DNA from 4 places in the Nitrospira sp. Ecomares 2.1 genome. Region 1 is predicted to be linked to each of the others. Evidence: riboswitches for the same ligand, from Rfam matches in the RefSeq annotation. Region 1 holds a riboswitch; each other region holds the start of a gene.

Region 1 (4,929 bases):
TCTGGCTCCTCCCAATTGGCCCAGCCTATCCCTTGGGTATGCCCGGCGGCAGACAGACATCTTTACTCGACCTGAGGGCCCTCTCTCCGATGCCATTACCACAGAATCTGTTTCGGCGAATCTGTCGTTTCTACACGGCGCGGGTAAAGGGGATTGGTCCTCGTATTATAAAACCTCTCAAAGTGAGTTTGTAGACAATGGATCGGAAGAAGAAATCGGAACAAGAATGAGTGGCACCTTGAATTTATTGGAGCCGGTCGATCTCACACCACAGTGGGGGTTTACTCGGCGAGTCAATTCCCGAGGGACTATGGCAAACGATCGCTTTTTTGCCAAGCTTGGTTCGAGCTTTCGAGTTTCCCCAACTTCGACTCTTAAACCGGGAGTTGAATTCGCCCGAGACCTAAATCGATATGCCGCTCTTCGTACTGACACGCTTGCCGCCAAACTTGGGTATGCTTACCTTGCTATGGATGACTCCCTGGATGTTTCCATTCTCGGGCAATATATTCTCAACCAACGCTCTAATACCCCTGTCAATCCTCAAATCTACGACGTTTCGCTGTTATTCAAAAAAGACGTGCGTGACTACTTGCATCTAAACCATCGCCAGCAAACTCTCAGCCTCAAAATCGCCCACAACCAGCAAATTAACACCTCTTCTTTTCAAACCCAATACGGCCAGACTTCCGCCATGTTGCTGGTGAGCATCATTCCCTGAGAACTCAGAACTTCCCTCTTTCCTCCAATCAACTTTGCCCCTGACTTTTCCGAAGCATAGACAGAACGTATTCGAAATCCAACCAGAAGAGAAAGATGGAGGGTTCAAAGTGGCAAGTCCAGCAAGACTACGTCTGATGGGACAAACTGAGAATTCTGAGGAGTACGTGAGCAGGTCTAGGTGGCCAGAACACTACTTACAGAATTTTCAAGACTTCTTTAAAGGGAAAAGGGAGTTGGCCCAGAGCAGCACGAACTCATACTCAAAGTCAGAATTTCGACATGGCAGGAAGAGAAAGCAGGCTTTGCCTGTAGCCATAGGAAATTCTCAATAGGAGAGGTCCGCCCTAATCAGCATGAATCATTCCCTGAATTTAACGAACTCACTGCTCAATACTCTTGTGTAATAGTCCTGCCTTTTCTCCCTGAAATTTAGAGCAGTCTGGCCTGCCGATAAATGCAAGACGCTGGTGAAAGCATTCGTTTCGCCCTTATGGGTTCAGGGGCTGAAGCATTTCTTGTTTCATTTACTTCGACACTCTTTGTAATTTGACGCGACTTGTGATGTTTTAACAACCCATCCTATTTTTGAATTTCCCAGTTCACCGGGGTACTGCCCGGAAACCCCACAGAATTGATTTTCAACCCATTCATCAGCCACACCGCAACCTTGCCATTCGTCCGATTTTGCAAGATCACGTCTCCCTTCCCATCGCCATCCGCATCACTCACCTGCTTAATTTCCCATTCGGGGGGTATACCTCCTATAAAACCTGACAAAGGTGTCATCGCCCCGTTCATTAGCCACACCGACACCATGCCACTTTTCCTATTACGCCAAATCACATCCCTCCTACTGTCTCCATTGACATCTCCAAGAATTTGAATTTCCCAATCCAGCGAAGTGCTTGCGGGAAATCCCACCGACGTAATGGTCAACCCATTCATTAACCAAACCGCCACTGTGCCATTCGTCCGATTCTGCCAAACCAGGTCGGCCTTGCCATCTCCATTGATATCACCCACCTGCTCTATTTCCCACACTGTGGGAGTGCCTCCAAGATGTCCAACTGAGTTGATCGACAGCCCATCCATAAACCATACAGTCACCATTCCATTATCAGAATTGCGCCAGATCACATCCCCTTGGCCATCACCATTGACATCCCCAATTCCCTTTACTACCCATTCGCCTGAAACACCTCCGAGAAAGCCAGATGACTGTATTTTCCCCTCCTTGATAAGCCAAATACCCACAACCCCACTTACGGTGTTCTGCCATAGGATGTCTCCTTCACCATCACCATTGATATCTCCCACCTGCCTAATCTTCCATTCGGTTGAGGTACTTCCAGGGAAACCGACCGACATAATGGTCAACCCATTCATCCGCCAAACAGCCACTTCGCCACTACTCGTATTGCGCCAAAGCACATTGGTAGTCGGGGGCGTAATATCGGGAGAAGGGCCGGTTGGCTGGACGATGACGGCATACATACTCCCGCCCCCCCCGCTGGCATTGCCCCCAAGGGTAATCGTGCCGGCCGGGAAGCTCCGCGCAAAGAGCCGCAGGGTCGTATCCGAGGTCACCAGATTCTTGCCCGTATCGGTAAAGGGGTTCAACCACGATGGTTTCGGCGTGAGCCGGACATCATAGGCCACTGACACGGACACCGGTTGATTCACCGTAAAGCGCAGGAAGGCCGCCGTCGTCGCCGCTTTATCATTATTGGCGGTTTGGATATACGCCGCGCCCTGCACGCTCGCGGGCACCGTCGTAAACCGATAGGTGCGATCGCGATACACCATCCCCCCCGCTTGGAGACCGATGGCCGACACCCCATACGCTGACCCACTGGCCACGGTCAGGTTCGAAATGAGTAGTGAGGAGGGGGGCGGCGGATTAGAAGCCCCGGAAGAGGTGGAAGCATTGGCGATATATTTCTTCACCTCCGGGGAGGGAAGACTTTCATTGCCCGAGGCATCAAACGCCGTAATCGTAAAATAGTGCGTTTTGTCCGTAAGTAAGTTGGCATATTGGTAGGTCGTGATCTTCCCGACCGTCGTAGGAACCCCATAGACCCCCGGGTTGGTTCCTCGATAGATCCGATACCCCGCTAAGTTGGTCTCTTGATTGGGGGACCATTGGAGGGTGGCCGAATCACTGGTCGCAGATTGCGCCCCAGTCGGAAGAACAAGGAGGCAACTGCCGAACACACACCACGCAATACACCTTCTCAGACGACTCACTGTACAAACGTCGGACATGGGATCTCCTCCTTCGAACACATACAGAGGCCCCATTCCCGCACGTCTCCCTTTCTTCGGTAACCCGGCTATCAGAAATTCTGACCCGTGGCTTTGCGTCCCCACTTCACAATGGGTTTGCCTTTATCGGAAAGAGGCCACCGCTTTACAAACTGTTATGCCATCTTCTTTTGAATAATGAAAACTCTCTCTTGAATGTGAGCAGACACCGGCTCTCTTGACTTCACGGGCTTTTATCGGTGGATACCCAAAAGCCTTTAGGCAGGAAGCAGGCAGGGGAGGTTGGAGCAGGCTCATGGCAGTTGACGCCCCTTCATGATCGTTCTTGAAGGGCCAATTGCCAGGTTTTTTTTGCATGCGCCCGGCGCCGTGACCGGTAAGTAAATTCACGCTCCTTTCTTGACGCAGCCCTCTTGATTGGGAACCGAAATGACCCCGTCGCAAGCCGTTCCTTCAGACCCATGGCAGCCTGCCTCCCATGACATCCCCAGGGCTCACCTGCAATGCAAGTCTTGGATCATGGACTTCGGCGTCTGTTAGGTACGAAGAACCAAGGCAAAAATCTCAATGGATGGATCGAATTCTTCCGGCACAACATCATTGGCCCAGAGGTTGGACGATGACGGCATACATACTCCCGCCCCCCCCGCTGGCATTGCCTCCAAGGGTTATCGTCCCGGCCGGGAAGCTCCGCGCAAAGAGCCGCAGGGTCGTATCCGAGGTCACCAGATTCTTGCCCGTATCGGTAAAGGGGCTCAACCACGATGGTTTCGAGGTGAGCCGGACATCATAGGCCACTGACAGGGACACCGGTTGATTCACCGTAAAGCGCAGGAAGGCCGCCGTCGTCGCCGCTTTATCATTATTGGCAGTTTGGATATACGCCGCGCCCTGCACGCTGGCGGGCACCGTCGTAAATCGATAGGCGCGGTCCCGATACACCGTGCCCCCGGCTTGCAGACCGATGGCCGACATCTCATACACTGACCCACTGGCCACGGTCAGGTCCGAAACGCTTAATGGAGGCGTGGGTGGATAAGGGACCGTGCTGGTACCGGCCGCTGAGGGCTGGACGATGACGGCATACATACTCCCGCCCCCCCCGCTGGCATTGCCTCCAAGGGTTATCGTCCCGGCCGGGAAGCTCCGCGCAAAGAGCCGCAGGGTCGTATCCGAGGTCACCAGATTCTTGCCCGTATCGGTAAAGGGGCTCAACCACGATGGTTTCGGCGTGAGCCGGACATCATAGGCCACTGACACGGACACCGGTTGATTCACCGTAAAGCGCAGGAAGGCCGCCGTCGTCGCCGCTTTATCATTATTGGCAGTTTGGATATACGCCGCGCCCTGCACGCTGGCGGGCACCGTCGTAAATCGATAGGCGCGGTCCCGATACACCGTGCCCCCGGCTTGCAGACCGATGGCCGACATCTCATACACTGACCCACTGGCCACGGTCAGGTCCGAAACGCTTAATGGAGGCGTGGGTGGATAAGGGACCGTGCTGGTACCGGCCGCTGAGGGCTGGACGATGACGGCATACATACTCCCGCCCCCCCCGCTGGCATTGCCTCCAAGGGTTATCGTCCCGGCCGGGAAGCTCCGCGCAAAGAGCCGCAGGGTCGTATCCGAGGTCACCAGATTCTTGCCCGTATCGGTAAAGGGGCTCAACCACGATGGTTTCGGCGTGAGCCGGACATCATAGGCCACTGACACGGACACCGGTTGATTCACCGTAAAGCGCAGGAAGGCCGCCGTCGTCGCCGCTTTATCATTATTGGCAGTTTGGATATACGCCGCGCCCTGCACGCTGGCGGGAACCGTCGTAAATCGATAGGCGCGGTCCCGATACACCGTGCCCCCGGTTCGGAGGCCAGAGACAGGCACCACATACCCTTGCCCACTAGCAACCACCATGTTCGAAATAGTTAATGGGGACAC
Region 2 (4,929 bases), 1.2 Mb from region 1:
GCATGAGGCGAGTGGCCGTACCTATGGGGCGCCCCGCATGCTCTGCGATCTGCGTGAAGTGGGTGAGCGGGTGGGCAAGAACCGGATTGCCAAGATCATGAAGCGTCACAAGATACGCGCCCAGCGCGGCTACAAGCAGCCAGGTATCCGCTACCCCAAGCCTGCGGTTACGGCACCGACTCGATTGCAGCAACAGTTTGCGATAGACCGGCCGGATCGTGCGTGGGCGACCGACATCACCTCTATTCGAACCGACGAAGGGTGGCTGTATCTGGCGGTGGTGATGGATCTCTACTCACGCCGGATCATCGGCTGGTCGATGAAGTCCACCTTGGCTCAGGAGATCGTGCTGGACGCCTTACTGATGGCCGTGTGGCGACGCAAGCCCGAGCATGACGTGATTATCCACTCGGATCAGGGATCGCCGTTCAGCAGCGATGAATGGAATCGGTTCTGCCAGACGCATGGCTTGCTCCCCAGCATGAGTCGCAGAGGAAACGGTTATCATAACGCGGCGGTCGAGTCCTTCTTTGGGACCCTGAAGAAGGAGAAAATACGTCGCCACATCTTTAAACCCCGTGAAGCCGCGGGAGCAGAAATATTTGATTATATTGAGGTGTGTTATAATCGGGCGAGACGTCATCAGCACCTGGGAAATATCAGCCCAACAGCGTAGGAGCAGCAGATGGCAAAACTAGGGTGAGTGTCTACGGAAACGAAGCAAGTCCAAAACTCTTCTTTAACCTGTCCGTGAAACCGGCGGAAGACCAGGTTTGGAGGGTAGCGATCAGGCCATACCTTCAAATTCCACTAACACTACCGTTAGAGATGGATCGGATACGGCACAAGTCCGGAATAAGGTACGAACCATGGTATAGAAGAACAATGCGAAGACGCTAAGACATCTAAATGCGTCGGTTGAAAGACTTGAGCGAAATTTTTTAAGGTGGTTACCCCTCCAACACCACTGAGAACAGACTTTATCAGTATCCCGCTAACTACCCAACGCACCCGCGATGACACCCATGACTTGCGTATACATGTTCCCAACGGCGGTTCCCAAGGCAGCTTGAGCACTTAACGCCGTGGCCCCGATGAGCGAAGCCAAAAGTGCGTATTCAATCGCCGTGGCACCTTCTTCATCAACAAGGAGGTTCTTTACCCAGTGATGCCAATAATTCAGGAGAATTGTCTGCATGATGCTGGCCTCCCTATCCTTTACTGACCTTCTCGCCACCTCTCAAGACTTCGCCACCTTTCAAAATGGGCTTCCCGCGGAAGTACCGCCCCTATGAGATGCCACAGGGAACGGCACTTCTAAGCACCCCTGCGGGAAGGAGTTCTCCCTTAGCTTGGAGCCGCAACACTCGTGGAAATCGTAGTAAAGGTACCACTGAGGGCAGTCCCTACAGCAGTCACGGCCGTGACAATCACTGCGGCAATTAATGCGGCCAACAAGCCATACTCAATAGCGGTGGCTCCCTCATCATCATTCACGAAACGCATTACTTGGTTAACCATAGCGCATCTCCTTAACGGGCGAAGGTAAATACTTTCGTTACGCCAGACTGCCCGGAAAATTCTGACGCAGACGCTGCCCCTTGGCTCTCCGTGCCTTCGGCAACCCGGCTATCAGGGACCAACCCTGACCCGTGGCTTTGCGCCCACGTCTTACGACGTGTTCGCCCTTATCGGGAAGGGGCACCCGACCGAATCCATGTTTCATGGTCATGAACAAATGCTCGTAAATCCATGAAAATTTTCTATTCCGTATTTTGTGTCTCTTCGTTTTCATGCTTCATTATCGACCACTTCAGGAAAAACTTGCTCATGTTTTTCATTGAATATGTTTCATATTGTGAGGCGGTACGATGTGTTGCCCCCCTTTGTTAACGAAGGAGATCAAAATTGTTCGGAACGTCCGTCGAAGACGTGATGTGAAGGTAATTCGGATGTCGGGTCAGACCGTCCCCGACCGTACCTCTGCAGACTTGACGTGGGATGATAGCAGGCGTGAGCTATATGGTCGGAGTGCAATGCACACAGCCAACCGACTGACGAAATACCACTACCCTCACTCTTCCCGTGTCAGGGCCGACATTTTCAATCAGGCATCAAACTTTTAGGTTCCTCGGAGAGATTTCTGCTAACTACCGACAAGGAAAAAGGAGGAGAAATCCGTGGAGGGCAGATGGAATATGATAATGACGAGGGAATGTCGCTGATGATGGCTAAGAATACACTGTATATTTCTCTGTGCGAAGCCTGTTTTGGCGGTGAACTCCAGTAAGTCAGTCAACAACATTGACGCAGGATTATAATAGGAGCTGGGTTAGTAAATTTGAACTTTTATGCTCACCCCCTAATTTACTAATTTTTCTTTAGAAAAACCTCGGACACACGATCTCAAGATATTAAGGAAAAATTCCGAAAAGAACTTGGTCTGAACCATTTTTCAAGACGCCTCGCAAGGTGGTCCATTCTGAACCAATCTAACCATTTCCGATGCCTTTTCTTAACCGAACTATAACCACTCAATTAGACCGTTTGGTTGATCAGTTGAATTTGTTTTCGTATATCCGCCTTCCCGCCATCTCCACAGCTTTTAGCTCAAATACCGGTGCCACACCTACAGGGAGGAATACAATTGATATAAGCACCAATTTTTGCCGTCACGCTCTTCACCAGGTGAATTACAATTCCACGATAACACTCCGGTTGATGATGGGGATTTTCAAGTCGATCGGGACACGTTCGTCAAATCATGCAAAGCATTATAGACACTATTTAACGGTGCGGTCCGTACCTGCCCACAACTATAGTGACTCCATTCGAATGCGAGGATGTACATAATGAGAGTGGGGACTTTCCCACTTACAAAACCTTTCCTATGGCCAGTCGAGCGTTTTTTACGCAATACCATACTTGTGTTGGCTATCTTCGATCTTGGTATGGTTATTGTGCGCAACATTGGTTTCGATTGGTTTTCCTATAGCCTCTTTTTCGCCTTGGGAATTTTCATGATTACAGTGGGACTGTTCTACCGTTCAAGCGGGCGTAGTGAGCGAATCGCTATGACGCTTATGGCCACCGGGTTGCTTCTTCTGTTTACAATTGTGCTATCGGTTTTCGGTTATCTGTTACTCCCGCTTTGGCGAGAACCCATTGATCCCTTTCTGGCTCAGATCGATTCTTGGATTGGGTATTCATGGCCCGACATTGTTCAATTTGCTGGTCAACATCCATTATTAAATGAATTGACGCGCTATGCCTATTTATCTTCAATACCGCAAATGGCTTTACTGTTTATTATTTTAGGATTTGGAGGAAAACAAAAAGAACTCCATGTTTTTATCCTTTCAATAACCGCTTCAGGTCTGGTGACGCTTGCCTTTTGGGCACTGTTCCCGGCCTTTGGCCCAAGCGTGCTCTATGACATTTCCGGCACAATTGAGCAGACGGCAAGACCACTTGTTGGCTCATCCTATGGTGTCGAATTATTGCGCCTAGGGGCTGAAGGCCCTAAATTTATTTCTCCAAGGGACATGGAAGGCCTGGTGGCTTTTCCCTCGTATCACACGATCATGGCCGTTTTGGCTATGTATTCCGCACGCACCTCCCGCTGGTTGCTTCCTATAATAGTTCTCATCAATCTTTTCGTCCTCCCAGGCGTGCTTATCCATGGTGGACATCACCTGATCGATGTATTCGGGGGACTATTGACTGCCTGGTGCATTATTTATTTGGCACGGCATGTGGTTACCGGGAAGGAAATCCAGGCTGATGGAGTATTTTCTCCCCACGAAGATGAGATAACGTTCGTTAAAAGTCCATCAAGTATTTCAGGGATATACTAATAGGTCTAATCCGATTGTTCCAACAGCGACGAATTGCCAGGCTTTGATTGACAAGAAGTTCGAAATTATTTTGTGCCGATCTGGTGCTATAGAATCCAAGACACCACACACCATCACGTTCTGAAGGCATGGGATTTTCCCATATCATGCCGCCGTCCCGATTTCCCCACTACCCCTGTCCTCGTCCTCCCCGACATTTTCAAGCGGGTAACCATCTTTGTGGCTTTTCTGATGGATCTCCGCTAACTACAGAGCGGGGATGACGAAGGGGGGACAGGGCTAAATCGGGATCGGAATTTTTTAAAGTTCTGCCTGTTTAAACCGAACAACATGAGAGATCGTTTTTTATTTAACGTTTTTTTGTTTCTTATTATCCTCAATGAGTCAAGGACCCTTTCTTCATTCTCTTGAACTCTTGCGATCTATTCAACTTCCAAACGGGGGATTTCCCTACCACTCCGGGGAAGAGGCCAGGCCCGATGCGAGCGCTTGGGCTATTATGGCATTGTCTTCCTATTCATTCGATCTTGAATGCTGTGACCGGGGTAGGGCGTATTTAGCTTCCCAACAGATAAACGACGGACGCGTGAGCATTTCTCCCTCACACCCGGAGGCATCTTGGCCGACACCTCTCGCTATCTTCGCTTGGGAAGGCGTTCCCCGGTATCACGAAGCGCAATCACGGGCTGTCGACTATCTGATAGGATTTATGGGACACCATTTTTCAAATCCGGATCCTACAATTATTGGTCACGACACTACCATCCCAGGCTGGCCATGGGTTGCTGACACCCATAGCTGGGTGGTACCCACTGCTCTCGCCCTCATGGCGTTACAGAAGGTGGGTTTGGGCACCCACTCTCGAGCCATAGCTGGACAAAAAATGCTAATCAACCGTCAATTGCCCACGGGTGGCTGGAATTACGGAAGTACCACAGTATTCAACCGTGCGTTACCTCCCCTTCCAGAGTGCACGGCCATTGCCTTACAGGCATTGGCTGGCAGCACCGCTCTTCAAGAAATAGCAGAAAGCCTCCAGTATGCGTCACACGAGCTTTATCACCTCCAAACT
Region 3 (4,929 bases), 1.4 Mb from region 1:
ATGAACGCCTGAATCCCTGGTGCGATGGTCGTAAGAAAGTCACTTTTCGTGTTTGTGTCTCTCTTAAACACATTGTCTGTAAACACTTCCGATACACCTAAAAACGGATGGAGCTGAACCGGACCGGCTTTGAGACCATCCCCCATACCATTTCCCGTCAGATATTCACGAAAAAGCCCGCTCCGATTTTGGATAGGTCGGTGAGACCCAGTGAAATAAAATAGTCCCATATCAGAAAAGGATTGAGCCTTCACCGTGCCCGGGACAAAAACCTCACAAAAAATGAGACATGTTAGAAAAAGAACAAGACCCCATTTCCGCTCACGCATCGTGCAAAATGGGAAAAGACACAGCGCTCTTGTTTTTGGCCATACGCAATTAATCATCAAATAACCATACTCACTAATCAATTCAAATATCCGGGTAGATTCAGAAGAGGATTCGAAAATAGTGGAGCTTAATCACATTTAAATATGGTGCCCTCATCCCCTTGTTAAGTCAATTACAAAATGAGTGCTCCGATAAGGAACGGACCTTACCATAGGAACCGACAGAAGAAACAGTCATCGATTTTTGTATGAGAATATTTTCCTTCTAGGAAATTTTTCTTGCAATGGGATGATTACCAAAATTATCGGATAAAGTCGATCCAGGGGGGGGGGAACAGATAATACCGCACGACGTACAGTCAAATTCCAGGAAACCACGTCTGTCGAAGCCCAATGGAGAAGATTAACAACGATTGCGAAGCGGAGCAAACTATTTTATGAAATTTGAATTGGTGAAATCCGGCACGGATGCCGGATTTCCCGTAAAGTTACTTGGGGAGGGTTAGCAAAAATCCGACGAAGTGAGATTTGAAAAAATTGAAGAATACTTATGAGATTTCATGTGATCGTCTCCGTCCGATAATCCATCCTTATAAATAACGCCATATCGCCTGAGGAAAATTATTTTTAAATGCGACCTTTGCAGTACATCCTCGTTCTGCAAATTGCCCCGGAAGTAGGCGTCTTCATTATGACGGATCTCACCGTACAAGACCCAAGAGAATTCAGCTAACCACATTTCCGGGATGCGACCTGTCTACCAATACAAACTCCCAGTAAATATTTGTCGCAGATGACGATGTTAAATTTCAATAAACTTGGACATTCCTAGGAGGAGCAGGACGTGCCGCAACAATCGGCACAGTTACACTGACCTGGTTCGAATAGGGACTTTCGATTTTCCGATTCCGGTCGTATGCCTTGACCGCAATATAATACGTTTGACCGGGAATCAGGCTTGTTAAGGTATAGATGGCTTGGGATCCGACATCTTGAGTCTGGGAATAACTGCCGCTTGAAGTCCCGTAGGCTATGATAAATCCTCCATATTCAGCGGAAGGAGGATTCCAGGCTAGGGTGACTTCTCCCGCCAATGCATTGGAGTGGGAGAAGCAGAGAAAAATGACAATGGCCCATAATAAACTAAACGCGAATCGAGAAGAATTGGGACGGGGAACACCTACTCGAGAGAAACCTTGATCGTCTGCCATACGAGATCTCCTTTATGCATGTGAGTCATGCCGAGCGAAGCCACGTCGCTTTTGATCAAGGAGACTCTGTGACTTGCCTGGCAACCTGGCAACCTTATCTTGAACTCCAAGAAGTAGGCCCATGGCTTTGCGTCCCACCCTTTCAGATGGTTTGCCTTTTTCAGGTTATGACCGTTTTTAATACTGGATGCTTCATCGGAACATTTGCCAGATCCTTAAATGCTAGGGGAGGGAACTGTCAATTTCTCAAGAATTTATGAAATCGCCCGAACCTTAATCACAAAAAATAAGGAAAATGAATAGTATGATTCATGACTCAATACTATGATTGAACAGACGCAATAATCTAACGAACCTCTAACCTAATATTGCCCAGTCCGAAATCCAAGAAGTTTGGCCAGTCATTGAAAATCTCCACATGGCTCGGTCCATAAGGATTCAGTGAAGAAAGAAATTCCTTTCTCAAGAAACTACCAGGTGCGTTACAATTACCAAACATGGACATGTCTGTTAGTTTTCCTTCATTCGCTGGGATCAAAATAAAGCTTTTGTACGGACATCCCACAGAGAGCGAGCGAACCCTTCCAACGCATCGCTCTGCCCAGGGGTACCACCAAGCATTCCACCTCTGGAGTGTGGGAATCTACCACATTAATGAACTTCAACCGTTCTATGATCCTCTCCCCTATTTTTTGATTTAGAATGGGTAGACCAAGCCTTAAATCCAAGGGAATGTCTATAATCGAGGGTTTGAAGTTGAAATTTCCCTCACCATCCAAACAATTGCGATATAACAAGGTAGACCCAGGCAGCACCAAAAATATATGTGATTTCATTCTCACCGATTCGATGATAAAAAAGACGATATCCCAGAATCGGCACAATCGCTAAGATCAGCGCAGAAAAAAAGTGCCCAATCACATCGCCCATAATCGCACTAATTTCGGAATGCCCAGGTACTGCAAGCAAAATGCTGCCTCCAAGCATAGCTGCCCACCACCATTTCACATTGACCATCAGCATATTCACGCTCCCATACAAAGCATGCATCCCCAGTTAAAATAATCTCAATGAAAAATGGCTCAACACAATTTGACCGTATAGAAACAGAGCAACCTGCCAAAGACAGGGTCTCCTTGAGTAAACTTTTCCAGGCCTCACATCCAAAACGGCTACCCAAACCCCTGGTCATGTGCCTCTCGCACTTGAACGAGCCTACATTAGGAGAAGACCCTTTATGTTCATCACTTTAGTTTGGCTAGGACACAGGGTTGTAAACCTCCTTATACAATTCACCTAATGCTGAATTTTCCAGTTGGTTGAGGCACTTCCCGGAAAGCCTATCGACGTGATTGCGAGCCCATTCATTATCCACACCGCCACCGTACCCGTCTGCTTATTACGCCAAATAATATCTGCGCGCCCATCCCCATTGACATCACTGGTGTTAGCAATCTCCCACCCCTGAGGGACCACGCCAAAAAACCCCGGCGAACTGAGAGTCACTCCATTCATTAACCAAATTGCAACCTCCCCGTTACTCGTTTTGCGCCAAACCAAATCCCCCATCCCGTCATCATTCACATCACCCACCCCCGCAATCTGCCAATCCGTGGAGACCCCACCGGTGAAACCTATTGACAGGACCGTGAGCCCCTGCATTAGCCACGTTTCCACTGCGCCGGTAAGGGTATTCCTCCATATAAGATCCGCTTTTCCATCGGCATTCATATCTCCCATTCCGGCCATTTTCCACTCCAACGGCACCGCACCCAAGTGGCCGGAAGAAGCAATCGTGGAGCCGCTCATTAACCAAATCGTCACTTCTCCACTACTCGTGTTTAGCCAAACGACGTCTGCCCTCCCATCGCCGTTAACATCACCCACACTCGCGATTTGCCAATCCAGAGAGACACTACCCGGAAAACCCACCGACATGACAGTGAGACCATTCATCAGCCACACCGCTACCGTTCCGGTATCGCTGTGGCGCCAGATCACATCTGCTTTCCCATCCTCATTGACATCTCCGATACCGGCAACCTGCCACTTCGACGACACCACGCCCAATGAACCGGAGGAAGCAATCGTAGGACCGTTCATCAACCAAATCGCAACAGCCCACGTGCTGGTATTGCGCCAGACGAGGTCTGCCTTTTCGTCCCCGTTGACATCATTTCGAATTGGAAAACTCACGTCAGCTTCAAATACCCATCCTAAATCCTGCAACAGAGGTTGAGCCAACCCGAGATCATGAATCGCCCTTCCGGAAGCTATTCCAGGCTCCATAAGCTGGTCTGGCTTAATCGTGTTCGTGAAATGAGACACCGAGGAACCCAATTCAACCGGGTTCGGGGCATACATTTGCACATGTGTGTTTGTTCGTCCGGCCGTCAATGTCCCAGATGCCCCTTGAAGATTGGCACCAACAAAATGAAGATTCTGCCAAGAAACATTCGCAGATTGCCGTTGCAGGTCGGTCATTGAAAGATAATCGGCCGGGCTGGCTCCATGATGCTCTAACCAGCGCATAAAAGCATCATTGCCTCCAAGGAATGTCTCTCCAGTCAGGGCGTCGACCAATGACAAAAACCCAAGGCCATGGATAATTTCATGAAGTACCACGGTGACAAAATCAAATTGTCCCGCTGGGGGGTTGGCATCCAGCCCAAAATACCAATTCGTGAAATTTGCACTGAAGGTGGCACTTATATCACTGGTAGTCAGATCCAGGTCCTGTTCTGCAAATTTATTTGCCAAGGATTGAACATACCAGGTATTCGCCACCGGAGCATTGGGGAAATTCCGATGGACGGTATTAGGGCCAGCCGATCCCAGGATTCCTGCTCCTAAGGAATCAATTCGAGCATCGACTCGAATGCCCACCGTACTCACCAATCCCTGCGCTAAAATATTTGCCGCATACTCAAAGGCTTTCAACCTCGCCTGCCCAAGCGTTATCGCGGTATTCCCACCCACTGGGGTAAAAGGGGCAGGATCGTTAAATCCCTCACCAGGGCTATCTTTATTCACAATAACAATGGTGGCTGCGTCGGTCTCGGCCAAGAGGCCAAGGCCCCAAAAGAGTAAGACAACCAGAAACCCAGCCACACACAGGCTGAAGGATATCGGCAACTGAGAGGGACCTCTCAGCATATTGGCATTAGGGTCATTCATGAACCGAAATGGTAGCCTTGGAAATTTTTTAGGGTTTCAAGGACTGTAAATCCACAGATTCATGGTGATGAATCGCATGGTCAGCGCCATCTGGCACCTTTAAAATTGACTGAAACCGGCCTTCAACATTGACCATTGTTCCACCGCCTGCATCTGGAACATACCGCAAACCCTCCTTACTCATACGACTCTCGGGAATCGAGCCCAATGGA
Region 4 (4,929 bases), 1.1 Mb from region 1:
AAAGAATGGGAGAGGGGTGTTTGAGATGAGGACCGGGTAAACCTGGTTGTAGTTTGTGAGAGTGCCCAACGTGCTGTTTTGTCGGATCGGCAGTTACATTATCATTATTATTGCCGGATCATATGAAGTAAAGGCTTAGCCCGTCCTCCCTGTTTGGAAATTTCCAAGATTTCATATCCCAAGTTGTGCGCGAGACCATGTAGCGTAGTCATTCTTGTACCGTAACTTTCGTACTACCGAATTTCCCATTCTGTGGAAGTGGTCCCGGGAAAACCCGTCGATGCGATGGTCAAGCCGTTCATCAGCCATACCGCCACACCTCCATTGCTGCGGTTCCGCCAGATAAGATCGGCGTTACCATCACCATTCACATCGTTCGCTCCTGCTATCTGCCATGCCACCGATACTGCCCCCGGGAAGCCGGAAGAGGCAATCGCTGTTCCATTCATGAGCCATATCGCGGTATTGCCGTCTGTGGTGTTGCGCCAGACAAGATCGGCTTTGCCATCGCCATTGGCATCCCCGACGGCATGGATTCCCCAAGCGGTCGGGACGCTGCCTGGAAAGCCGGTGGAATTGATGGTTAAGCCGTTCATCAGCCAAATGGCCACCGTGCTGCTGGTGTCATGACGCCAAATGACATCGGCTTTACCATCACCATTCACATCGCCCACTCCGGCGATTTGCCACCCTAATGAGACACCAGCTGGAAAACCAGTAGAAACAACCGCCTTCCCATTCATAAGCCATATCGCGGTGTTGCCATCAGTGGTGTTGCGCCAGAGAAGGTCGGCCTTGCCGTCACCATTCATATCGTCAATGGCTTGAATGGCCCAACTCGTGGAAACGGAGCCGAGAAAGTCTGCCGAGGTGATGGTCAATCCGTCCATCAGCCATACGGCAACTGCGCCGCTGGTGTTATTGCGCCACACAAGGTCTGCCTTGCCATCCCCATTCAAATCGCCCACTCCACTCATGGCCCATTCCATGGGTAAATGGCCCAGAATTCCCAATGTTGCGACACTCGTCCCATTGAGCAGCCATCCGGCAACCTCGCCGGTCTTTGTATGTCGCCAGATGAGGTCGGCTTTCCCGTCCCCATCCAGATCGTGATTTTTGGGGGTCCTTTGATTCGAGTTCTGTCGTTGGACGATGACGGAATACATGCTCAAATCACTACCGGCATTGCCACCAAGGGTAATGGTCCCTACGGGGAATGCCCGAGCAAAAAGGTGGAGGGTGGTGTCCGATGTACCAAGGTCATTACCCGTATCAGTAAAGGTCCTCAACCAAGACGGTTTGGAGGTAACACGAACGTCATGGGCGACATAGACCGTTACTGGTTGATTCACATGGAAGCTGAGGAATCCGTTGTTCGTAGCTGCTTTGTCATTATTGGCAGTCTGGATAAATGCAGCTCCCTCGACGATTGCAGGTACTGTAGTAAACGTAAAGGAGCGGTCAATATACACCACGCCCCTGGCTTGAAGGCCTGCTGCGGGCACGACATATGATTGCCTGCTGGCGACGGTCAGATTGGAAATAGTTAATCCAGGCGAGGTTCCCTTGGATACCGTGACGGTCACCGGCACAGAGGTTGTCGTATTGCCTGCGGCATCGCGGGCTGTGGCGCTGAGGGTGTAAGAGCCATTCGAGACGGCTGTTGTGTTCCAGGATGACGAAAATGGGTTGGTGGTATCTTCTGGCCCCAGATTGTTTCCATTGAGTTTGAATTGGACACCCACCACACCAATGTTATCTGAGGCGGTGGCGGATACAGTAACGGTGCCGCTTAGGGACGCGGAATTTTGCGGGCTCATGAGGACAATCGTGGGGGGCGTGGTATCGGGAGGTGGGACATTTCCACCCTGTGTCGGAAGAGCTATGGCCACTTCCTTCGATGGTTCGCTGATATTTCCTGATTGATCATAGGCCGTAACCGTAAAATAATAGGTGATCCCTTCCGGCAGGTTCTGAAATATGTGCGATGGGGTGAGGCCGGCATTTTTCGTGGTGTGATAGGAACCTTGGGATGTGCCCATATACACATAATAGCCCATCAGGTCCGGTTCGGAATTCGGGTCCCAAGTCAGTTGGATGGAAGAAGCGGAGAAAGCGGGGCTAGCGAACAATCCGAAGAAAAACAGCGTCAGGCCTGCCAAGTGTGTGCTTGCGAAACCCAGGTGGGGCAAATGTTTGACCATGCTTTCCTCCTTGTCCCAATCGGATCGACGCCTTCATCCTCTTCTCCCCCTGCGAATGACGCCTTCCTTCGGTAGCCGGACGATCAGGCGCGGGCACCTGACTCCTGGCTTTGCGACCCTACTTCACAGTAGGTGTGCCGTTTCGGGAAAAGGATTTCATGAATTGGTCAACTTTTTCCTATCCTCTGTCTCCCTATTGTGTTGCCTACACCCCCAAACTGTCTGCCGAACATTTCGGAGAAGTAAGGAAAAACTTTAGAGAAGACAACATTGGGTTATGAAGAATCTAGGCAGAGGAAAACCGGAGAATATAAAAAAACGAGCGGAATGATTATGGGAAAAAGGAAACGAAATTAAACTTAGTTAGAAAAGGAGGGGACGGAGGGTCAGGCTCATAGGTGAAATTCCTGGAGGCCGTGCCTAATGACTATCGTTGTAATTTTACGATTTCTATGAAAATTTTGATTCGATCATTACGGCAATGGTGAAAGTTTTGCATTGTCAGGATGAAGAACCATGGAGGCAGGTGCGACCAAAAAAAATACAAAACGACCCGGACCGTCATGCCCCCAGGTTGTTCACCTCAGGGATGGGTTTGTTGGCAACTATTCCGGCTGCTCATCCGGACATGACCACACCGGCCTGATGATTCCGTCGAACATTCTCTTATGGTGTGATGAAATGACTGTGCGCCACCTTTTGGGAAAGGCCATGTTTGGCAGATGACGTGCTGCTAACAGCAAGAAGATGTAACTGGCTCAACGGCAGATGGAAGCGCGATTGTCACTGTTATGCAGTATAAAGGAGGAGGAATTCTCATGGTACTCAAAATCATTACGTACCACGAGGAGGGGTCGAATAATGGATGCCGTTTTTGCGGAAAAGAAGATTGAGTCGAGCGAATTCTTTCAAATTGGGGAGGGGGGGCGGTTAAATCAAGGGAAGTGGGGGGGAAGATTTTTTTTATAAATTCCATTCGTCGGGTTGGCCCATGAGGCCATTTTGAGAAGCGGCCTGGTGTTTTTGAATTCCTGCTCATTGGATTTCCCAGTCTGTGGAAGCGGTACCGGGAAAGGTTGTAAAGGTAATGGCGACCCCGTTCATCAGCCATACCGCCACAGCTCCATTGCTATTGTTGCGCCAGATGATGTCTGATTTGCCATCCCCATTCACATCTTCTGCTCCCGCTATTTGCCATGTCGTCAGCACAGTCGCCGGGAAGCCTGATGAGGCGATTGACGTTGCATTCATGAGCCATATGGCGGTGTTGCCATCAAGGGAGTTGCGCCAGACCAGATCGGCTTTGCCATCGCCGTTGAGATCCCCGACGGCTTGAATATCCCAAGCCGTTGGCGCGCTGCCGGGAAAACTCGTGGAGGTGACGGTCGAGCCATTCATCAGCCATAAGGCCACCGCGCCGCTGGTGCCATTGCGCCAAATGATATCTGCTTTGGTATCCGCATTTACATCGCCCACTGCAGCGATCTGCCACCCTAATGAGACGCCCCCCGGGAAACCAGCAGAAACAATCGCAGTCTCATTCATGAACCATATGGCGGTGTTGCCATCAAGGGTGTTGCGCCAGACGAGATCGGCTTTGCCATCGCCGTTGAGATCCCCGACGGCTTGAATAGCCCAAGCCGCCGGTGCGCTGCCGGGAAATCTGGTGGAAATGATGGTCAAGCCATTCATCAGCCAGATGGCCACCGCGCCGCTGATGGCATTGCGCCAAATGAGGTCGGCCTTCCCGTCTCCATTCACATCGCCCGATCCCTTCAGAGCCCATTCGTGGGGTAATTGGCCCAGAATGCCTGATGCCGTGCCGCTCGTGCCACTGAGCAGCCACACGACTACCTCTCCGGTTTTCGTGTTTCTAAAGACCAGATCGGCCTTGCCGTCCCCATTCAGGTCCTGATTTTTATGAGGATTCGGGTTCGTGTTCTGTGTTGGAAGTGTCATTGCCACTTCCTCTGCGGGTGCACTGATGTTTCCTGATTGATCATACGCCGACACCGTAAAATAGTAAGTGAGTCCCTCTGGTAGGTTTTGGAAAACATATGATGGGTTGAGGCCGACATTTTTCGTGGTGTGGTAAGACCTTTGGGATGTGCCCATATGCACATAGTATCCCATGAGGTCCGGTTCCGGACTCGCGATCCAGGCTAGTTTGATGGAAGAAGCCGAGAAAACAGGGCTAGCGAACAATCCGAGGAGGAAAAAGACAGGGATGGCTGTAACTCTGGCTGCAACACTCAAGGAAGGTATTTGTCGGGTCATACACTATGCCTTGTGGTATTCGGACTAAAATCCAAATCCTCTTCATAGGGATTACCCCTCCTTGGGTGGCTGGATGAGATCAGGTGTGCTCACCTGACTTCTAAGTTTTCGAGTCTACTCCACAGTAAGTGGAGTCGTTTCGAGGAAAAATTATATAAAACAATTGTGTTTTCAAAGGTGGTGCATCTTAGAGGAAGATACATTAAGGAGGATATAGGGTAAAACATGTAGTTGCTCCGTACTGAACCCCAATTTTTCTGTGCTGATCTTCACAAAAGTTGGGAGAGAGAAAAGACTGAGAAACGGGTTTTCCAGAATAACCATCTGGCATTCGTCAGAGGATCTATTAGCCACTATCATGGCTAACCGATCTCAATTTGATAGCTGTGGGAAATTTTACAGATTGATGAAGAACTGCAGAAGAAGAATATGGTTAGCCTGGTTGACT

The links. A riboswitch is a leader RNA that binds a small molecule or an ion and turns the genes downstream of it on or off. The one in region 1 is predicted to bind cyclic di-GMP.
Region 2: linked by a shared signal. The riboswitch ahead of ACWHYD_RS16270 (Flp family type IVb pilin) and the one ahead of ACWHYD_RS00685 (FG-GAP-like repeat-containing protein) in region 1 are both predicted to bind cyclic di-GMP.
Region 3: linked by a shared signal. The riboswitch ahead of ACWHYD_RS15095 (fibronectin type III domain-containing protein) and the one ahead of ACWHYD_RS00685 (FG-GAP-like repeat-containing protein) in region 1 are both predicted to bind cyclic di-GMP.
Region 4: linked by a shared signal. The riboswitch ahead of ACWHYD_RS05585 (FG-GAP-like repeat-containing protein) and the one ahead of ACWHYD_RS00685 (FG-GAP-like repeat-containing protein) in region 1 are both predicted to bind cyclic di-GMP.

The regions. Positions count from the first base shown of each region.
Region 1 is NZ_OZ224219.1:143,775-148,703, reverse strand. It holds gene ACWHYD_RS00690 (hypothetical protein) at 1-721, shown strand, start outside; gene ACWHYD_RS00685 (FG-GAP-like repeat-containing protein) at 1,303-2,988, opposite strand; cyclic di-GMP riboswitch class I at 3,044-3,120, opposite strand; gene ACWHYD_RS00680 (Ig-like domain-containing protein) at 3,586-4,929, opposite strand, start outside.
Region 2 is NZ_OZ224219.1:3,678,087-3,683,015, forward strand. It holds partial or broken gene ACWHYD_RS16260 (IS3 family transposase) at 1-676, shown strand, start outside; gene ACWHYD_RS16265 (Flp family type IVb pilin) at 995-1,198, opposite strand; gene ACWHYD_RS16270 (Flp family type IVb pilin) at 1,348-1,521, opposite strand; cyclic di-GMP riboswitch class I at 1,617-1,697, opposite strand; gene ACWHYD_RS16275 (phosphatase PAP2 family protein) at 2,853-3,857, shown strand; gene ACWHYD_RS16280 (hypothetical protein) at 4,237-4,929, shown strand, end outside.
Region 3 is NZ_OZ224219.1:3,418,908-3,423,836, forward strand. It holds gene ACWHYD_RS15090 (outer membrane beta-barrel protein) at 1-146, opposite strand, end outside; gene ACWHYD_RS15095 (fibronectin type III domain-containing protein) at 1,139-1,540, opposite strand; cyclic di-GMP riboswitch class I at 1,617-1,706, opposite strand; gene ACWHYD_RS15100 (hypothetical protein) at 2,309-2,563, opposite strand; gene ACWHYD_RS15105 (FG-GAP-like repeat-containing protein) at 2,837-4,717, opposite strand; gene ACWHYD_RS15110 (hypothetical protein) at 4,746-4,929, opposite strand, start outside.
Region 4 is NZ_OZ224219.1:1,267,768-1,272,696, forward strand. It holds gene ACWHYD_RS05585 (FG-GAP-like repeat-containing protein) at 234-2,204, opposite strand; cyclic di-GMP riboswitch class I at 2,272-2,353, opposite strand; gene ACWHYD_RS05590 (FG-GAP-like repeat-containing protein) at 3,240-4,481, opposite strand; gene ACWHYD_RS05595 (DUF2490 domain-containing protein) at 4,878-4,929, opposite strand, start outside.